2 regions of the Enterobacter sp. I4 genome follow, and region 2 is predicted to be linked to the other one. Evidence: predicted binding sites of a transcription regulator. Region 2 holds the regulator's gene; the other holds the start of a gene.
The links. Region 2 encodes PhoB, which activates phosphate uptake and scavenging genes when phosphate is short. Its sites were predicted from a motif close to CTGTCATAAAACTGNCNNAT; they were not measured.
Positions count from the first base shown of each region.

Region 1: uvrB (excinuclease ABC subunit UvrB) is a predicted target of PhoB. The motif match lies at 6,203-6,222, and genes of this name have one in related genera.

Region 1 is NZ_JALBUO010000003.1:458,012-467,979, reverse strand. It holds gene bioA (adenosylmethionine--8-amino-7-oxononanoate transaminase) at 14-1,321, opposite strand; gene bioB (biotin synthase BioB) at 1,390-2,430, shown strand; gene bioF (8-amino-7-oxononanoate synthase) at 2,427-3,584, shown strand; gene bioC (malonyl-ACP O-methyltransferase BioC) at 3,568-4,323, shown strand; gene bioD (dethiobiotin synthase) at 4,316-5,017, shown strand; gene MOQ06_RS21430 (ATP-binding cassette domain-containing protein) at 4,980-5,702, opposite strand; gene uvrB (excinuclease ABC subunit UvrB) at 6,454-8,469, shown strand; gene yvcK (uridine diphosphate-N-acetylglucosamine-binding protein YvcK) at 8,532-9,440, opposite strand; molybdenum cofactor riboswitch at 9,668-9,802, shown strand; gene moaA (GTP 3',8-cyclase MoaA) at 9,790-9,968, shown strand, end outside.
Region 2 is NZ_JALBUO010000002.1:167,194-177,161, reverse strand. It holds gene ppnP (pyrimidine/purine nucleoside phosphorylase) at 1-248, shown strand, start outside; gene rdgC (recombination-associated protein RdgC) at 294-1,208, opposite strand; gene mak (fructokinase) at 1,332-2,237, shown strand; gene sbcC (exonuclease subunit SbcC) at 2,326-5,457, opposite strand; gene sbcD (exonuclease subunit SbcD) at 5,454-6,659, opposite strand; gene phoB (phosphate response regulator transcription factor PhoB) at 6,847-7,536, shown strand; gene phoR (phosphate regulon sensor histidine kinase PhoR) at 7,558-8,853, shown strand; gene brnQ (branched-chain amino acid transporter carrier protein BrnQ) at 9,263-9,968, shown strand, end outside.

The DNA.
Region 1 (9,968 bases), on a different contig from region 2:
GTAACCCATAGGGTTAAATCGTGAAATGCGCCGGAATAGTCACGGCTTTAACCACCGCCGACGTGAGCTTGCGTAACTGCTCCTGCGAAATGCTGTACGGCGGCATCAGGTAGATCAGCTTACCGAACGGCCGCACCCACACGCCCTGGTCAACGAAGAAGCGCTGCAATGCGGCCATGTTCACCGGATGCGTCGTTTCGACCACGCCGATGGCGCCCAGCACGCGGACGTCCGCCACGTATGGCGCATCCGCCGCCGCGCTCAGCGCCTGTTTCAGCTGCGCCTCAATCGCCGCCACCTGCGCCTGCCATTCGCCGCTCTCCAGAATGGCGAGGCTTTCGCTTGCCACCGCGCAGGCCAGCGGGTTGCCCATAAACGTTGGGCCGTGCATAAAACAGCCCGCTTCGCCGTCGCTGATGGTGTCGGCAACGTGGCGTGTGGTAAGCGTGGCGGAGAGCGTCATGGTGCCGCCGGTCAACGCTTTGCCCAGGCACAGAATATCCGGCGCAATCCCCGCATGCTCGCAGGCGAAAAGCTTCCCGGTGCGGCCAAAGCCGGTTGCGATCTCATCGGCTATCAGCAGAATGCCCTCGCGGTCGCACATTTTTCGAATGCGCTTCAGCCACTCGGGATGGTACATCCGCATTCCGCCCGCGCCCTGCACAATCGGCTCGAGAATCACGGCAGCAATCTCATGGCGATGGGCCGCCATCAGCCGCGCAAAGCCCACCATGTCCATCTCGTCCCATTCGCCGTCGAAGCGGCTCTGCGGAGCCGGAGCAAACAGGTTTTCCGGCAGATAGCCTTTCCAAAGGCTGTGCATGGAGTTGTCCGGATCGCACACCGACATCGCGCCAAAGGTGTCGCCGTGATAGCCGTTACGGAAGGTGAGGAATCGCTGGCGCGTTTCGCCTTTCGCATGCCAGTACTGCAACGCCATTTTCATTGCCACCTCCACGGCCACCGAGCCGGAGTCGGCAAGAAACACGCACTCCAGCGCGTCGGGGGTAATCGCTACCAGACGGCGGCACAGATCGACCGCAGGCTGATGGGCGATCCCGCCAAACATCACGTGTGACATCCGGTCAATCTGGGACTTCATCGCCGCGTTCAGCCGCGGATGGTTATAGCCATGGATTGCTGCCCACCAGGAGGACATTCCGTCCACAAGCCGCTCGCCGCTGGCGAGATGCAGCTCGCATCCGTGGGCGGAGGCCACTGGATAGACGGGAAGGGGACGGGTCGTGGAGGTGTAAGGGTGCCAGATATGCTGTCTGTCGAAGGCGAGATCGTCCTGGGTCATAATCGACTTGTAAACCATTTTGAAAAGTTTTAGGTTTACAAGTATAAACCGAACCGACAATTAACAAAACCCTTTGGAGAAGCCCGATGGCTCACCGCGCACGCTGGACGATGTCGCAAGTCACTGAATTATTCAACAAACCTTTCCTGGAGCTGATGTTTGAAGCGCAGCAGGTGCACCGGCAGCACTTCGATCCTCGCCATGTTCAGGTCAGCACGCTGCTGTCGATCAAAACCGGTGCCTGCCCGGAAGACTGCAAATATTGCCCGCAAAGCGCGCGCTATAAAACCGGACTTGAATCCGAGCGCCTGATGGAGGTGGAGCAGGTGCTTGACTCCGCGCGTAAGGCGAAAAACGCTGGTTCGACCCGTTTCTGCATGGGGGCGGCGTGGAAAAACCCCAGCGATCGCGACATGCCGTATCTGGAGCAGATGGTAAAGGGCGTGAAGGAGATGGGGCTCGAAGCCTGCATGACGCTCGGCACGCTGAACGACGAGCAGGCGCAGCGTCTGTCGGCGGCGGGGCTGGATTATTACAACCACAACCTCGACACCTCGCCGGAGTTCTACGGCAACATCATCACCACGCGCACCTATCAGGAGCGTCTGGACACGCTGGATAAGGTGCGTGACGCGGGGATCAAGGTCTGTTCCGGCGGTATCGTGGGCCTGGGCGAGACGGTGAGGGATCGTGCCGGCCTGCTGTTACAGCTGGCGAACCTGCCGACCCCGCCGGAAAGCGTGCCAATCAACATGCTGGTGAAGGTGAAAGGCACGCCGCTGGCGGATAACGACGACGTGGATGCGTTTGATTTTATCCGCACCATCGCGGTGGCGCGCATCATGATGCCGACCTCTTACGTTCGCCTTTCTGCCGGTCGCGAGCAGATGAGCGAGCAGACCCAGGCGATGTGCTTTATGGCCGGGGCCAACTCCATTTTCTACGGCTGCAAGCTGCTGACCACGCCGAACCCGGAAGAGGACAAAGACGTTCAGCTGTTCCGCAAGCTGGGGCTGAATCCGCACCAGACCGGGGTGCAGGCGGGGGATATCGAGCAACAGCAGCAGCTGGAGCAGCAGATTTTCAACGCCGACACCGATCGGTTCTACAACGCGGCAGCCGTATGACCTGGCAGGCGCGCATCAGTACCGCGCTCGACGAGCGTCGGGCGGCGGATGCGTTTCGGGTACGCGGGGTGGTGGAACACGGCGCAGGCCGTTTTCTCACCCGGGAAGGCCAGCGGTTCTGCAATTTCTCCAGCAACGACTATCTTGGCCTGAGCCAGCACCCGCAGGTCGTTCGCGCCTGGCAGCAGGGCGCGGAACGATACGGCGTGGGCAGCGGCGGCTCCGGGCACGTCAGCGGCTACACCGCCGCGCATCAGGCGCTGGAGGAGGCGCTGGCCGACTGGCTGGGCTATCCGCGCGCGCTGCTGTTTATCTCCGGTTTTGCCGCCAATCAGGCGGTAATTGCCGCCCTGATGGGCAAAGAGGACCGCATTGTTGCAGACCGCCTGAGCCACGCCTCGCTGCTCGAAGCGGCACATCTCAGCCCGGCGCAGCTGCGGCGTTTTGCCCATAACGATGTCGCTCAGCTGAACGCCCTGCTGGAAAAAAACGGTACAGGTCTCCAGCTGGCGGTGACGGAAGGGATATTCAGCATGGATGGCGACAGCGCGCCGCTCGCCGCCCTGCACGAGGCCGCAAAACGGCATAATGCCTGGCTGATGGTTGACGATGCCCACGGCACTGGCGTCGTCGGCGAGGAGGGGCGCGGAAGCGCGTACCGGCAGCGCGTCAGGCCGGAGCTGCTGGTGGTTACCTTCGGAAAAGGGTTTGGCGTTAGCGGCGCCGCGGTGCTGTGCAGAGAGCCGGTGGCCGATTACCTCGTCCAGTTCGCCCGGCACCTGATCTACAGCACCAGCATGCCCCCGGCGCAGGCCGTGGCGCTTTGCGCGTCACTGTCCGTGATCCGGGGCGAAGAGGGGGCTGAACGCCGTGCGCGCCTGGCTGAACATATTCAGCGTTTTCGCCGGGGCATTAGCGAGCTCCCGTTCCGCCTGACCGATTCACAAAGCGCCATACAGCCTCTGATCGTGGGCGAAAACCACCGGGCGCTGGCGCTGGCACAGGCGCTGCGGGAAAGCGGAATGTGGGTGACGGCTATCCGTCCGCCTACCGTTCCGCCGGGCACCGCGCGTTTGCGTCTGACCCTCACGGCAGCGCACGAAACCGGGGATATCGACGCCCTTCTGGAGGCTCTGCATGTCTTCCGTCAATAAGCAGGCCGTTGCCGCGGCGTTTGGCCGGGCTGCGCAAAGCTATTCACAGCACGATGAGCTGCAGCGCCTGAGCGCGCGCGGGCTGCTCTCCGCGCTCGGCGATAAACGGTTTGCGCAGGTGCTGGACGCGGGCTGCGGGCCGGGAAGCAACAGCCGCTACTGGCGCGAAAACGGCAGCCACGTTACGGCGCTGGATCTGTCCTCGCGAATGCTGGAAGAAGCCCGTCAGCAGCAGTCGGCGGACCATTATCTGGTGGCCGATATCGAGTCCATTCCGCTGGCGGACGCCCGGTTCGACCTGGTCTGGAGCCATCTGGCGGTGCAGTGGTGCACCAGCCTGCCGCAGGCGCTGCGCGAGCTGTACCGCGTGGCGCGGCCCGGTGGGAGGGTGGCGTTTACCACCCTGCTGGAAAGTTCGCTGCCGGAGCTGAATCAGGCGTGGAGGGCGGTGGATGCGCAGCCGCACGCCAACCGGTTTCTCTCCCACGGGCAGGTCATCCAGGCGCTGGACGGCTGGCGCTATCGCAGCGTGGTCCAGACCGTCACCCTCGAATTTAGCGATGCGCTAAGCGCCATGCGCTCTCTGAAGGGCATTGGCGCCACGCACCTGCACGCCGGGCGGGAGAAGAAGCCGCTCACCCGCGGTCAGCTACAGCGTCTGGAGCTGGCCTGGCCGCAGGCGCGGGGCCAGTTCCCGCTCTCCTATCATCTTTTTCATGGGATTATTGAACGTGACTGAACGTTATTTTGTTACCGGCACGGACACCGAAGTCGGTAAAACGGTTGCCAGCGCCGCGCTGCTGCAGGCGGCGAAACGGCTGGGGAAAAAGGCCGCCGGATATAAGCCCGTGGCCTCCGGCAGCGAGATGACCCCTGAGGGGTTACGCAATACCGACGCGCTGGCGCTACAGCGTAACGGCAGCCTCAGCCTGGCCTATTCTGCGGTAAATCCCTACACCTTTGCCGAGCCAACCTCGCCGCACATCGTGAGTGCTGATGAAGGCCGTCCGATTGAGTTCGCCGTGCTCTCATCCGGCCTGCGCGCGCTTGAAAATCAGGCCGACTGGGTGCTGGTGGAAGGGGCCGGCGGCTGGTTTACCCCGCTTTCGGAACAGCAGACGTTTGCCGACTGGGTGCAGGCCGAACGGCTCCCGGTGATTCTGGTGGTCGGCGTGAAGCTTGGGTGTATTAACCACGCCGTGCTGACCGCTCAGGCCGTACGGCAGGCCGGGCTGCCGCTGGCAGGCTGGATAGCCAACGACGTGGTTGCGCCGGGTAAGCGTCATGCTGAGTATCTGGCGACGCTGAAGCGGATGCTGCCAGCGCCGTTCCTGGGGGAGATCCCGTGGCTTGCCGACGGTGCAGAGCAGGCGGAAACCGGGCAGTATCTCAATCTCAGCGCCTTACGTCCCGCGCCATCCAGTGTGCAATAAGCTCGTCATTCAGTTCGTTAACGTGGCCCTGCGCCACGTTACGCCCGCGATAGAGCATGCAGAAACGGTCCGCCACCCGGCGGATAAACGACAGCTGCTGCTCCGCTAACAGCACCGTCATTCCCAGCTCCCGATTCAGCCGCACCAGCAGCTGTCCCAGCCTGTGGGCGAAACTCTGCCCGGCGCCATGCATGGGCTCATCCAGGATCAGCACCCGCGGGCGGTTAACCAGCGCGCTGGCCAGGGCCAGCCGATACTGGTCGTCAGGCGAAAGCGTAGCGGCGCGGACCTGGCGCAGCGGATACAGCTCCGGGAACAGATCATACGCCTCGCTTTTTGCGGCAGGATCGGGTTTACCCGTCGCCCGCATGGCGATATGCAGGTTTTCATCAATGGTCAGCTGGGAAAATATCCGCCGATCCTGCGGGACATAGCCTATCGTTGGCGGCGCCGGGGGGTCTGCCGACGGGCTAAGCAAATTACGCGGCGGCGCACCGGCTTCATGCCAGATGATGGTGCCGCTCTCGACGGGCACTTTTCCGGTAATGCAGTTCATGAGCGTGGATTTGCCCATGCCGGGCAGGCCAACGATGCCTGTACAGATCCCTTGCGGAAAGTCGACATTCACGTTCCATAGCGTATGTTGGCTTCCGTAAAACTGATTTACAGCACGCAGACTCAACATCTTTCTCTCCTTAAAAATGTATGGGTGTAAGGCTCAGGTTGATGTCTGCAAAACGCCTGCCAGAAGCTGAATAATGATTAAAAAAAGGCCGTTTTTAGGAATAACACACTGCTTAAAAGTAAAACGGCTGCTTCAAATGCACGCTCCCGGTGCCGAACATGTTGAATTGTGGTGCAGGGGAAAATGACGGAAATGTGATTAAGATCTCACCGACTGCTTATGAAAAATTGAGCGCTTTCCAGGCAAAAAAGAGTGATAAAAATTTTTTAGCGCCGCTTCGTGGGAAAAACCGGGAATTTGCTGAAGTACGCGCCATACGGGCTGGAGGCAGTTATCCACTATTCCTGTGGATAACCTTGTGCATTAGAGTTAGAAAACACGCGATAAGCGAGAGAATACGCGGGTTACGCCCAAATTGATGCGAAACGCGGCTTGATGAAATAATCGTTGTTTATTAATGAATTAGATAAATGCAATTACCGGCACCGCACCACGTCGGGTTGCCACAAAACTTTCATATCGTCCCTTGACAAATGTTAAAAAAGTAATAGTTCTGGGGATAACCCCCAAAGCGTGGTGTTTTATTTTGTCTGATATAAAATTTTGGTCGGGATCGCGCTAAACCTCTCCCCGCTACGCTAAATATCCTGACACGCTACTGGTTTTTCATCCAGTGTTTTTTACTGGCAATCCTGGCTACAACGAGTAAAATTACTCACCTGCCGCTTATTACGTCATCAGGTCGTTGCCCATGAGTAAACCGTTCAAATTGAATTCTGCTTTCCGTCCATCCGGGGACCAGCCCGAGGCTATTCGTCGCCTGGAAGAGGGGCTGGAAGACGGGCTGGCGCACCAGACCCTGCTTGGGGTAACCGGTTCGGGTAAAACGTTTACCATTGCCAACGTCATTGCCGATCTTCAGCGGCCAACCATGGTCCTGGCGCCCAACAAAACGCTGGCGGCGCAGCTGTACGGTGAGATGAAAGAGTTCTTCCCGGAAAACGCCGTAGAGTATTTCGTCTCCTACTACGACTATTACCAGCCGGAAGCCTACGTTCCCAGCTCCGACACGTTTATCGAAAAAGATGCCTCGGTGAATGAACACATTGAGCAGATGCGTCTGTCGGCGACCAAAGCGCTGCTGGAGCGTCGCGACGTGGTGGTGGTGGCCTCGGTTTCGGCAATCTACGGCCTGGGCGATCCGGATCTCTATCTCAAGATGATGCTGCACCTGACGCAGGGGATGATCATCGATCAGCGCGCGATTTTGCGCCGTCTGGCGGAGCTGCAGTACACCCGTAACGACCAGGCGTTTCAGCGCGGGACCTTCCGCGTGCGCGGTGAGGTGATCGACATCTTCCCGGCGGAATCGGACGACATGGCGCTGCGCGTTGAGCTGTTCGACGAAGAGGTGGAACGGCTGTCGCTGTTCGATCCGCTGACCGGCCACGTCGAGTCCGTTATCCAGCGCTTCACCATCTACCCGAAAACGCACTACGTCACGCCACGCGAACGTATCGTGCAGGCGATGGAAGAGATCAAGCTTGAGCTGGCGGACCGCCGCAAGGTGCTGCTGGCGAACAACAAGCTGCTGGAAGAGCAGCGCCTGAGCCAGCGTACCCAGTTCGATCTGGAGATGATGAACGAGCTGGGATACTGCTCCGGCATTGAAAACTACTCGCGCTATCTTTCCGGGCGCGGGCCGGGCGAAGCGCCGCCCACGCTGTTTGACTACCTTCCGGCGGACGGCCTGCTGGTGATCGACGAATCACACGTCACCATCCCCCAGATCGGCGGGATGTACCGCGGTGACCGCGCGCGTAAAGAGACGCTGGTGGAGTACGGGTTCCGTCTGCCGTCAGCGCTGGACAACCGTCCGATGAAGTTTGAAGAGTTTGAGGCGCTTGCCCCGCAGACTATCTACGTATCGGCAACGCCGGGCAACTACGAGCTGGAAAAATCCGGTGATGACGTGGTGGACCAGGTGGTGCGCCCGACCGGGCTGCTGGATCCGATTATCGAAGTGCGTCCGGTGGCAACCCAGGTGGACGACCTGCTCTCGGAAATTCGCGCCCGTTCCGCCATCAACGAGCGCGTGCTGGTTACCACGCTCACCAAGCGCATGGCGGAAGATCTGACGGAGTATCTGGAAGAGCACGGCGAGAAGGTGCGTTATCTGCACTCGGACATCGATACCGTGGAGCGCATGGAGATTATCCGCGATCTGCGTCTGGGCGAGTTCGACGTGCTGGTGGGGATCAACCTTCTGCGAGAAGGTCTGGACATGCCGGAAGTTTCGCTGGTGGCCATTCTGGACGCCGACAAAGAGGGCTTCCTGCGCTCCGAGCGTTCGCTGATCCAGACCATTGGCCGCGCCGCGCGTAACGTCAACGGGAAGGCGATCCTGTACGGGGATAAAATTACCCCGTCGATGGCGAAAGCCATTGGCGAAACGGAACGCCGTCGCGAGAAGCAGCAGCGCTACAACGAAGAGCACGGCATTACACCGCAGGGGCTGAACAAGAAGGTGGTGGATATTCTGGCGCTGGGTCAGAACATTGCGAAGACCAAAGCGAAAGGCCGCGGCAAGGCCCGTTCAGTGGTGGAAGAGGATACCGTCGCGCTGACGCCGAAAGCGCTGCAGCAGAAGATCCACGAGCTGGAAGGGCAGATGATGCAGCACGCCCAGAACCTGGAGTTCGAAGAGGCGGCGCAGATTCGCGACCAGCTGCATCAGCTTCGGGATCTCTTCATCGCCGCATCTTAGGTAAAGCAGCGTGTTTTCGCCCTCTCCCTGTGGGAGAGGGCATCAGGCCGCACAAAACGAGCCTACCCCAGCTCCTGAATCGCCTTCTCCAGCGCCTCGCGCAGCAGGTGGCGGTCGTGACGGTATTTTATGTCGCTTGCCTCCAGCGGCTCCTGCACCACTACGCGATCGCCAATTCCCGATACATCCACTTTCGGCCCGACCACGACACCGTCGATAATTTTTTTGCCGACGTACTGCTCCATCAGTTCAAGCTTGTCCGCCAGCGACAGGCTCGCCGCCGCCGGGCTGAGTTCGCGACCTAAATTACCGATATACACCATGGGCGCGGGCGTTCTGCGCAGCGCCTGCGCCAGCTCGTTTACCAGCAGGATCGGCATCAGGCTGGTATAAAAACTTCCCGGCCCAATCAGGATAAGATCGGCTTCGCCAATCGCTTCTACCGCTTCACGCGTTGCGTGTACGCTGGGGTAGGTCATCAACTCTTTTGGCGGCAGAATAAGCTGATCGATATTCACCTCGCCGTATACCTCGTGATCGTCGGCATCGATCGCCATCAAATCCACCGGCTGTTCCGACATCGGGATCAGAAACGCATCCACTTTGAGCAGGTTACGAATTAAGTTGATCGCCTCCAGAGGCCGCACGCTCAGGTGGTCCAGCGCCTTTAACATCAGATTTCCCAGGTTATGGCCTGAAAGTTCGCCATTCCCGCCAAAACGGTACTCAAACATCGCCGACGCCACGCTTGGCTCCGTAATGAGCTGGTTAAGACAGTTGCGCATGTCACCCCAGGCAATCCCGCCTTCGGCGCGCCGGATCCGCCCGGTGGAGCCGCCGTTGTCGGTGGTGGTCACGATGCCCGTCAGGCGTGAGCCAAGTGACGATAACGACGACATAACCCGACCCAGGCCATGGCCTCCTCCAAGTGCGACCACGCGGTCCAGATCCGCAAAAGTGCGATTGCGCATACCCATTCCTTATCCTGTTTTATCTTGCGTCACAGTAACGCAACCACCCCTAAAAGACGATGCTTCTCACAATCCATAATGACGTATATCAATGCGAAAGCGCTGTTTTTGCGTATTCTGTAGTGAAAATGCACGATAACACCGTTATGTATAAATTTATATAGCGAAAAGCGAGAATGGCGCAGTGGAGATTTCCACGCTACTATCGCCATAACCACGTTTTCAAAACTGAAAACATACACTCTAGCCCTGGCGCCTGTGTCGAGAGATATGGCGCCCTGGCCGTGGCGGATTTGCCACCAGGGTACAGAAAGAAATGACTGTGCCTCCCGTATCTGGAAAGGTGTACATGGCTTCACAACTTACTGATGCTTTCGCGCGTAAGTTTTTCTACTTACGTTTGTCGATTACCGATGTGTGTAACTTCCGTTGCACCTACTGTCTGCCCGACGGCTATAAGCCTGGCAGCGTCACCAATAACGGCTTTCTCTCCGTGGATGAAGTGCGCCGCGTCACGCGTGCGTTCTC
Region 2 (9,968 bases):
CCATCGGTTTTACCAGTAGCAGCACTGGCCGCGCCAGTGTGGGCGTGATGGCGGAAGGAGAATACACCTTTGGCACCGCAGAAGCGGAAGAGATGACGGTGGTCAGCGGCGCGCTGAACGTCCTGCTGCCGGGTGAAACAGAGTGGAAAGTATATAGCGCCGGGCAGGTATTCAACGTGCCGGGCCACAGCGAGTTCCATTTACAGGTGGCAGAGCCAACCTCTTACCTGTGCCGCTATCTGAAATAATTTTCTTTCTTCCCCCTCAGCCCTGACTAGCGAGGGGGAAGGACATTACCTCTGCGCTTCGCCGCCGAGGCCTTCCACCAGATTCTGGATCAACGCCGCCAGCTCTCCGGTCATCAGGATAAAGTCCGCATCAAAGCGCTGCGCGTAATCTTCGCGGTCGATATCTTCGTTCTGATCGCGCAGTTCATCGCAGAATTTAAGACGCTTCACGGAGCCGTCATCACACATGACAAACTGAATACGCTGCTGCCAGTCGAGCGCCAGCTTGGTTACGACTTTGCCCGCTTCAATGTGCACGGCTATTTCGTCGCTCACCAGATCCTGTTTCTTCGCGCGGATCACGCCGCCATCTTCCAGCAGCGCTTTCAGCTCTGCCTCATCGAGGATCTGGAAGCCCTGTGCGGCGGTACCGCTGCGCACCCACTCCGTCAGGGTCAGCTCAATCGGCGTTTCCAGCGCCAGGGGAACTACCGGCAACGAGCCGAGGCTCTTACGCAGCAGCGCCAGCGTATCTTCCGCTTTTTTGGCGCTGGCGCAGTCCACCATGATCAGCCCGTTAACGGTGTCGATCCACATCATGGTCTGGCTAAAGCGGCTAAAGGCGCGAGGCAGCAGCGAGTGCAGCACTTCATCCTTCAGCGAATCTTTTTCGGTTTTTTTAAGCTTACGGCCCTGTTCTGCTTCCAGCTTGAAGATCTTCGCTTCGAGCGCCTGTTTAACCACCGGCGTTGGCAGGATCTTCTCTTCTTTACGGGCGCAAACGATGATTTGCCCCGTGCTGCTGGCGTGGGTCAGCGCATCGCTTTGAGAACCCATTGGCGGAACCCAGCCGGTTTTCGCCATGTCCTGGCTACCGCAAGGGGTAAAGGAGTAAGCGGCTAACTGTTTTTCCATCTCTTCTGCACGCAGCGAAATGTCGCGGCTGAGACGGTAAACCATCAAATTTTTGAACCACAGCATGATAATTTCCACGGCCTTGTCGTTAAATCAGCGGGCATGATAGCGAATTGTCGCATCGCTTGCATTGCTAATCGGGAAGCAGGCTTCTACTCTGTTGATAATCAAAATAATGAGGAGTGTCTTGTGCGTATTGGGATTGATTTGGGTGGCACCAAAACGGAAGTTATTGCGCTGAGCGAGCAGGGGCAGCAGCTGTTTCGCCACCGTCTGCCTACGCCGCGTGATGACTATCACCAGACCATCGAGACGATTGCCAGGCTGATCGATATGGCCGAGGAGCCCACGGGCGAGACGGGGACGGTGGGAATAGGTATCCCCGGCTCTATTTCGCCTTATACCGGCGTGGTGAAAAATGCCAACTCCACCTGGCTTAACGGCCAGCCGTTCGATAAAGACTTAAGCCAGCGCCTGAACCGGGAGGTGCGTCTGGCGAATGACGCTAACTGCCTGGCGGTGTCTGAGGCCGTCGATGGCGCAGCGGCAGGCGCGCAGACCGTGTTTGCGGTGATTATCGGTACCGGCTGCGGTGCCGGGTTGGCCTTCGGTGGACGTTCGCATATTGGTGGCAACGGCACCGCGGGCGAGTGGGGGCATAACCCGCTGCCGTGGATGGATGAAGATGAGCTTAAGTACCGCGTCGACGTGCCGTGCTACTGCGGCAAGCAGGGCTGTATCGAGACGTTTATCTCCGGCACCGGTTTTGCGACGGACTACCACCGCCTGAGCGGGCAACCGCTGAAGGGGAACGAGATTATGCGCCTGGTTGAGGAGCAGGATCCGGTGGCCGAACTGGCGCTCAGCCGCTACGAAATGCGGCTTGCAAAATCGCTGGCGCACGTGATCAATATCCTCGATCCCGACGTAATTGTGCTGGGTGGCGGCATGAGCAACGTCGACCGGCTGTACGCGACGGTGCCGACGCTGGTGAAACAGTGGGTATTTGGCGGCGAGTGTGAAACCCCGATCCGCAAAGCCGTCCACGGGGATTCCAGCGGCGTGCGCGGCGCGGCATGGCTATGGCCGGAATAAAAAACGCACGCTACGGTTTTTGATGTTTGTTCCCTCTCCCTTTGGGAGAGGGCCAGGGTGAGGGCACCAGACCGCACCGACCCACCATTTACCGCACCGCAAACTCTCGATCCAGCCTGCTATACCCCAGCCCGTTGATCTTCTTCACCTTAATCTGTACCGGAATGCGCTCTTTCATCGCCTCTACGTGGCTGATCACGCCGATGGTTTTCCCGGTGGCGTTCAGCGCGTCGAGCGCGTCCAGCGCGGCGTCCAGCGTTTCGCTATCAAGCGTGCCGAACCCTTCGTCCAGGAACAGCGAATCAATCCGCGTTTTGTGGCTGACCAGATCGGAAAGCGCCAGGGCCAGCGCCAGGCTGACGAGGAAACTCTCGCCGCCGGACAGGGTACGGGTATCGCGTACCGCGTCCGCCTGCCAGGTATCGACCACCTCCAGCTCCAGCGCGTCGCTCGCTTTACGCTGCAGCAGATAGCGGCCATGCAGGCGGTTGAGCTGCTGGTTGGCAAGCCACACCAGGTTATCCAGCGTCAGCCCCTGGGCGAATTTACGGAATTTATCGCCGGTGCTGGAGCCTATCAGCGAGTTAAGGTAGCCCCAGTCGTCGGCCAGACGCGCCGCCTCTTCAATCTGCTGCATGAGCGCCTGCTGGTGCAGACGGTTATCAGCGTCCTGCTTGAGCTGCTGGCGGATCTCACCCTGATGGGTGGTATTGTCCCGAAGCTGCTGCCCCAGCTGCTGTAGCTGCGCCTGAAGGCTTGCGGCATCCGTGTCCAGCCCTTCCGGGCGCAGCGCCTGATGCGCCTGAAGCTGCTGACCAGCCTGCCCGGAAAGCGCCGTAGCCTGCTGGAGCTGATTTTCCAGCGTCTGCTTTTGCTGCTCAAGCCGGCGGATCGTCGCCTCATCCAGCAGGGCGGAGAGAAACGCCTCCCGGTCGGCGAAGCAGCTCTCGGCCAGCGCGGCGCCGAACTGTTCCTGCGAATGCTGTAGCCGCTCGCGCTCGAGCGTCTCCTGCTGCTGTAAGGTGGCGAGCTGGCTTTGCAGCGACAGGCATTCGTCGTGGATCCCGCGCCAGTTCTCAGGAATGGCCGCCTCGGCTTCCGCGCCCTCGGAGACCGGCAGCGTATCCAGCAGCGGCGTCAGGGCGTTAATACGTTCCTGAATCACGCCGTGCTGGGTCTGCTTTTCCTGCCACCGGGTATATTCGGCTTCGCGCGCGCTGAGCCAGGCGCTTTCCTCACCTTCATCGGGCATGCTGAGCGACAGCGGCCGTAGCGAGGACGCCAGCGCCTCACGCGTCGCCGCCAGCTGCTGCTGGTACTGGCGCGCCTGACCTTCTTGTTCATTGAGCTGATTTTGCAGCGTCAGGCGCTGGCTGAGCTGATAAAGCTGGCGCTCGTACTGCTCCTGCTCGCTCATCCAGGGGGCGATATCATCCTGTATATTCAGCGCTACGTTCAGGGAAGTGCAAACCTCAAGCCACTCTTTAGTGAGCGCTTGCTCTTCCTGAGAGAGCGTCGTGGCTTCCTCTGTTTCTCGCTGGATCTGTTGGGCCAGCGCATTCACCTGCCCAAGCACCAGCAATCCTTCGTCCTTAAGCGCGGCAACCTCTTTTTCCAGCGCGTCACGGCGGCGCTGATTGTCGGTCAGCTCAAGCGACTGATACTCCACTACGGCCGGATGTTCGCTTGAACCGCAGAGTGGACAAGGCTTACCCGCTTCCAGCCGTTCCCGATAGTGCTCAAGATCTTTGATTGTCGCTTCACGCTCGCAGAGCGTTTTAAGGTCGGCGAAGTGCTGGTTTTTCTCTTTATACTGCTGCCGGCGCAGGGTCAGCGTTTCGTTGAGTTTACCCTGCTCAGCCTGCGCCTTTTGCAGGCTTTCCCCATTCTGGCGCAGCCGCTTTTGCAGCGGCTGGTAGCGAGCGTGAAGCGCGGTCAGGCGCTGACGGAGCGCCCGGGATTGCGCCTGTTGCTCCATGGCCGTCGCGAGCGCCTCAGCCGTCAGCGTAAGCGCGCTTTCCGGCATGTCAGCCAGCTTCTGGCGGAGCTCCGCAATGCGCGCCGACTGGGACGCGAGCTGATTTTTATCGCGGCTCAGCTGCGTAAAATTCGCTCGCCAGCCGGCCATCTCCTGGCCCCACAGACGAAAGCGATCGTGTTCGGTCAGCCACTGCGCCAGCGACGCGTGCTCTGCCTGCAGGCGTTCGCGTATACCCAACGCGCCGTTGCGGATACGCGAGCGCAGCGCCGCTCTGTCGAGTAAGCGAGTATTTACCTCGACAATCCGCTGCGTCGTTTGCGCCAGGCGGGTGGTCTGCTCCTGCTGGCGCTCCCACAGCGGCCGCAGCTGGGCGGCGGGCTGAGCCAGCCGGAGCTTCGCCAGTTCAGGCGCGGCATCGGCCAACGCCCGTTGCGCCTGCTGCTGCGAAGCGGCCGCGCGCTGCTGTTCACGAACCAGCTCGTCGTTGCGCGACAGCCACTGAAAATCTTTCTGTTGGCTCTGCTGTTGAGCCAGCAGGGTTTTCTCTTCGTCAGTAAGTGCCTGCAAACTTTGCTGCAACTGCTGCTGTTGTTCTTCGCTCAGAAGCACCACGCCAGCGGCCTGGGCTTCGCACCTCTCCAGCGCGCCGCGTGCCGCCTTGTGTTTTTCAAAGACCGTGGCGGAAATCTGGCCGTAAATTTCCGTGCCGGTCAGCTCTTCCAGCAGCTCGGCGCGATCTCCCGGCTTAGCGTTCAGGAAGGCGGCAAACTGTCCCTGAGAGAGCAGCATTGAGCGGGTAAAGCGGCCATAGTCCAGCCCGGTCAGTGCGGCGGTTTGTTCCAGCTTATCCGTGACTTTATCCGCCAGGATTTTGCCGTCTTCGCAGCGGGCCAGCTCAACGCGCGGTGCCTGCAGGTTTCCGTCCGGCTGGTTGCGGGCGCGGTTCTGGCTCCAGAAAGCGCGATAGGCGACGCCTTTAACCTCAAACTCCACCTCCGCCAGGCATTCGGCGGTATCGCGCGTCATCAGGTCGTTTTGCGCCTGGGAGACCTTATTCAGGCGCGGCGTTTCGTGGTAAAGCGCCAGGCAGATGGCGTCCAGCAGCGTGGTTTTCCCCGCGCCCGTGGCACCGGTAATGGCAAACAGCCCGTTGCTGGCGAACGGCTCAGCGGTAAAGTCAATTTTCCACTCGCCCTTCAGCGAGTTCAGGTTTTTCAGACGCAGGCTCAGAATTTTCATGCGTTTTCTTCCTCGTCATGAAGGGTGTGCAGAGTCTGTGCAAACAGCTCGTTAAGCCTGGTGCGCCTGGCGTCGTCCATCTCTTCATGCGCCAGCCGCCGCTCGAAGACCTCTTCAACCCGAAGTTCGCTAAGCGTTTCGCGCCGGGCGCTTAGCAGCGTTTTCTCGCGCTGCTCGCGGCTTCGGCGCACCAGCAGCACTTCTACGGGCAGCGCTTCCGTCAGCGCCTGGATTTTGCGCTGCATATCGTGCAGATACTCGTCGGTGGTAATCTCGATATCGAGCCAGACGGGCGGGTTATGTTCGGCGCCGCGATACTGCTCAAGCTGAGCGGTAATGGCGGCCAGATCGCCCTTCAGCACCGCCAGCGGCTGGGTGACGGGAACCTCAAGGCTCTCCACGGCGCTGAGTTTGCCCTCGGTAAAGCTCACCAGATGCACGCATTTTGCTTTGCCCGTTTCGTCGAAGCTGAGCGAAATGGGCGACCCGCAGTAGCGAATGTGCTCGCAGCCGCCGATGACCTGCGCCCGGTGAATATGCCCGAGGGCTATATAGTCGGCGGGCGGGAAGTTCTGGGCCGGGAACGCGTCCAGCGTACCGATGTAGATCTCGCGCACCGCGTCACTTTTGCTGGCACCGACGGTCGTGAGGTGTCCGGTGGCGATGACCGGAATGGCCTGTTCACCGCGCAGGGCGCAGGCCTCCGCGTGCTGGCGATGGTAATAGTCGGTGATGGCCTGCAATAGGTGCTGCTGCTTTTCACTGCCGGAAAGACCGGCCTGGCTCTGCATGATATCGCGCGGGCGTAAAAAGGGGATCGGACACAGCACCGCGCCCGGCGTGCCGTCGCGTTTTTTCAGGATCTGCGGCGCATGCCCGGCGCTGGCTACCACGGTGGTATTGAGAAACGCCAGAATATCGCGGGATTCATTCAGCGTCGCCACGGAGTCATGGTTACCGGCGACGATCACAAGGTGGCAGCCGGTTTGCTGGAGGTTAACCACGAAACGGTTGTACAGCTCGCGCGCATAGCTCGGCGGCGACCCGGTATCAAAGATGTCGCCCGCCACAATAATCGCGTCCACCTCATGGCTCCGGGCCGTCTCCAGCAGCCAGTTCAGGAACGCTTCATGTTCAGCGGCGCGGCTTTTACTGTAAAAATTTTGACCCAGGTGCCAGTCTGAGGTGTGAAGTATGCGCATAAGTGATCCGTGGCAAAAATAAGAAAGCAGGATTATAAACTTTCAGGGAACGGAAAATAACCGCTGTAATAAAACAACAGTTTGCTATTTACCGTGGTAATGTTTTTCATAAATCTGTCATAAATCTGACGCATAATGACGCCGCATTACAGACTTGTAACTTAAATACGATAAGACAGGGCAAAGTATGGCGAGACGTATTCTGGTCGTAGAAGATGAAGCTCCGATCCGTGAAATGGTGTGCTTCGTGCTTGAACAAAATGGTTTCCAGCCGGTTGAAGCGGAAGATTATGACAGCGCGGTGAACCAGCTGAATGAACCCTGGCCCGATCTCATCCTGCTGGACTGGATGTTGCCTGGCGGTTCCGGGTTGCAGTTTATCAAGCATATCAAACGCGAAGCGCTGACCCGCGATATCCCGGTGGTTATGCTGACGGCGCGCGGTGAAGAAGAGGATCGCGTGCGCGGTCTGGAAACCGGTGCGGACGATTACATTACCAAACCCTTTTCCCCGAAGGAGCTGGTCGCTCGCATTAAGGCCGTGATGCGCCGTATTTCACCGATGGCGGTGGAAGAGGTGATTGAGATGCAGGGGCTAAGCCTGGATCCTACCTCGCACCGCGTGATGACCGGCGAAAATCCCCTCGATATGGGGCCAACCGAATTTAAACTCCTGCACTTCTTTATGACACACCCGGAACGCGTTTACAGCCGCGAACAGTTGCTGAATAACGTCTGGGGAACTAACGTCTATGTCGAAGACCGAACGGTTGACGTCCATATTCGCCGCCTGCGCAAAGCACTGGAGCTGAGCGGCCACGATCGCATGGTGCAGACGGTCCGCGGCACGGGTTATCGTTTCTCGACCCGTTTCTGAACAATGACAGGAGTGTGACGCGTGCTGGAACGTCTGTCATGGAAAAGGCTCGTCTTTGAACTGATCTTATGCTGTATTCCGGCCTTCATTCTGGGGGCTATTTTTGGCTATCTGCCGTGGTTTTTACTGGTGGCCGTGACGGGACTGCTCGTCTGGCATTTCTGGAATTTACTGCGCCTCTCCTGGTGGCTGTGGGTCGACAGAAGTATGACGCCGCCGCCGGGAAGCGGAAGCTGGGAGCCGCTGCTCTACGGCCTGCACCAGATGCAGATGCGTAATAAAAAGCGCCGACGGGAGCTGGGAAGCTTGATCAAACGCTTTCGCAGCGGCGCGGAGTCGCTGCCGGACGCGGTGATCCTGACGACGGAAGAAGGGACGATCTTCTGGTGTAATGGCCTCGCACAGCAGCTGCTTGGCCTGCGCTGGCCGGATGATAACGGCCAGAACATCCTCAACCTTCTGCGCTACCCCGAGTTCACGCTGTATCTGAAAACGCGTGATTTTAGTCGTCCGCACAATCTGAAGCTCAATAACGGCCGCCATCTTGAAATTCGCGTGATGCCCTACAGCGATCGGCAGTGGCTGATGGTGGCGCGAGATGTCACCCAGATGCACCAGCTGGAAGGGGCGCGTCGCAACTTCTTTGCAAACGTCAGCCACGAGCTGCGCACGCCGCTGACGGTGTTGCAGGGCTATCTGGAGATGATGCAGGAGCAAACGCTTGAAGGTGCGCCGCGTGAGAAAGCGCTGCACACCATGCGCGAGCAGACGTACCGCATGGAAGGGCTGGTCAAACAGCTGCTGACGCTCTCGAAGATTGAGGCCGCGCCGTCGCTGGCGCTCAACGAGGTCATTGACGTGCCGATGATGCTGCGCGTAGTGGAGCGCGAGGCGCAAACCTTGAGCCATAAAAAACACACCCTGGCGTTTGAGGTTGATAACGACCTGAAGGTGCTCGGCAGTGAAGATGAACTGCGCAGCGCCATCTCGAACCTGGTGTACAACGCCGTAAACCATACCCCGGAAGGGACGCACATCGTGGTGCGCTGGCAGCATACCCCGGCGGGCGCTGAGTTTAGCGTCGAAGACAACGGGCCGGGAATAGGGTCTGAACACCTCCCGCGCCTCACCGAACGGTTCTACCGGGTGGACAAGGCGCGCTCGCGGCAGACCGGAGGCAGCGGTCTGGGGCTGGCAATCGTGAAGCATGCGGTGGGCCACCACGAGAGCCGTCTTGATATCGAAAGCACGCTGGGCAAGGGCACGCGCTTTAGCTTTGTTATCCCGGAACGATTAATTGCCAAAAAGAGCGCCTGACCGCGGGCGTGTCAGTCATGCTTTCCACGGGCCAGCCACTGCTGGCCCGTTTGCTTTGCAGTCAAGCGAAGCGCGGGTGAATATTATACGGTTGATGCTTTTTTGTTCGCATGATTAGCCATGGGTTTTTCTTATACATGGCATATTATGTTGTCCTGTATTTTCATGCTGGCATATTGTTCTGGTTTTACGATCCCTTCTTGCCTTTAAACGTTATAAGCGTTTAAATTGCCCCCCATATACTGTCAGACAGACTGTATTTGCGTGGTAAATCGAAAAACTATTCTTCTCCACGCCAGGACGGGAGCATTTCCCGCTGAAATTGAGCAAATTTTCCGCTGTATTGTCCCGTCAGGGATGGCGAAAAACTCAACGTTTTCAACACCACATCCACAGGCAGTAAGGTTTTATGACCCATCACTTGAAATCGCGTGACATTATCGCGCTGGGCTTTATGACATTTGCGCTGTTCGTTGGCGCAGGCAACATCATTTTCCCTCCAATGGTTGGCTTACAGGCGGGTGAACACGTCTGGACGGCCGCGTTTGGTTTTCTGCTTACTGCGGTGGGTCTGCCGGTATTGACCGTCATCGCGCTGGCGAAAGTCGGCGGCGGCGTGGACAGCCTCAGCACGCCGATTGGCAAGGTAGCTGGCGTTCTGCTGGCGACCGTGTGCTATCTGGCCGTTGGCCCGCTGTTTGCGACCCCGCGCACGGCGACGGTTTCCTTTGAAGTGGGTATTGCCCCGCTGACCGGGGACGGTGCGATGCCGCTGTTTATCTACAGCCTGATCTACTTCGCGATCGTTATTCTGGTGTCGCTCTATCCGGGCAAACTGCTGGATACAGTAGGTAACTTCCTGGCGCCGCTGAAGATTGTTGCGCTGATCGTGCTGGCGGTTGCGGCCATCGTCTGGCCTGCGGGTCCTATCAGCTCTGCGATGGACGCGTACGAGAACGCGGCGTTCTCGAACGGTTTTGTTAACGGCTATCTGACGATGGATACGCTGGGCGCAATGGTGTTTGGCATTGTTATCGTTAACGCCGCGCGTTCCCGCGGCGTAACCGAAGCGCGTCTGCTGACCCGCTACACCATCTGGGCTGGCCTGATGGCCG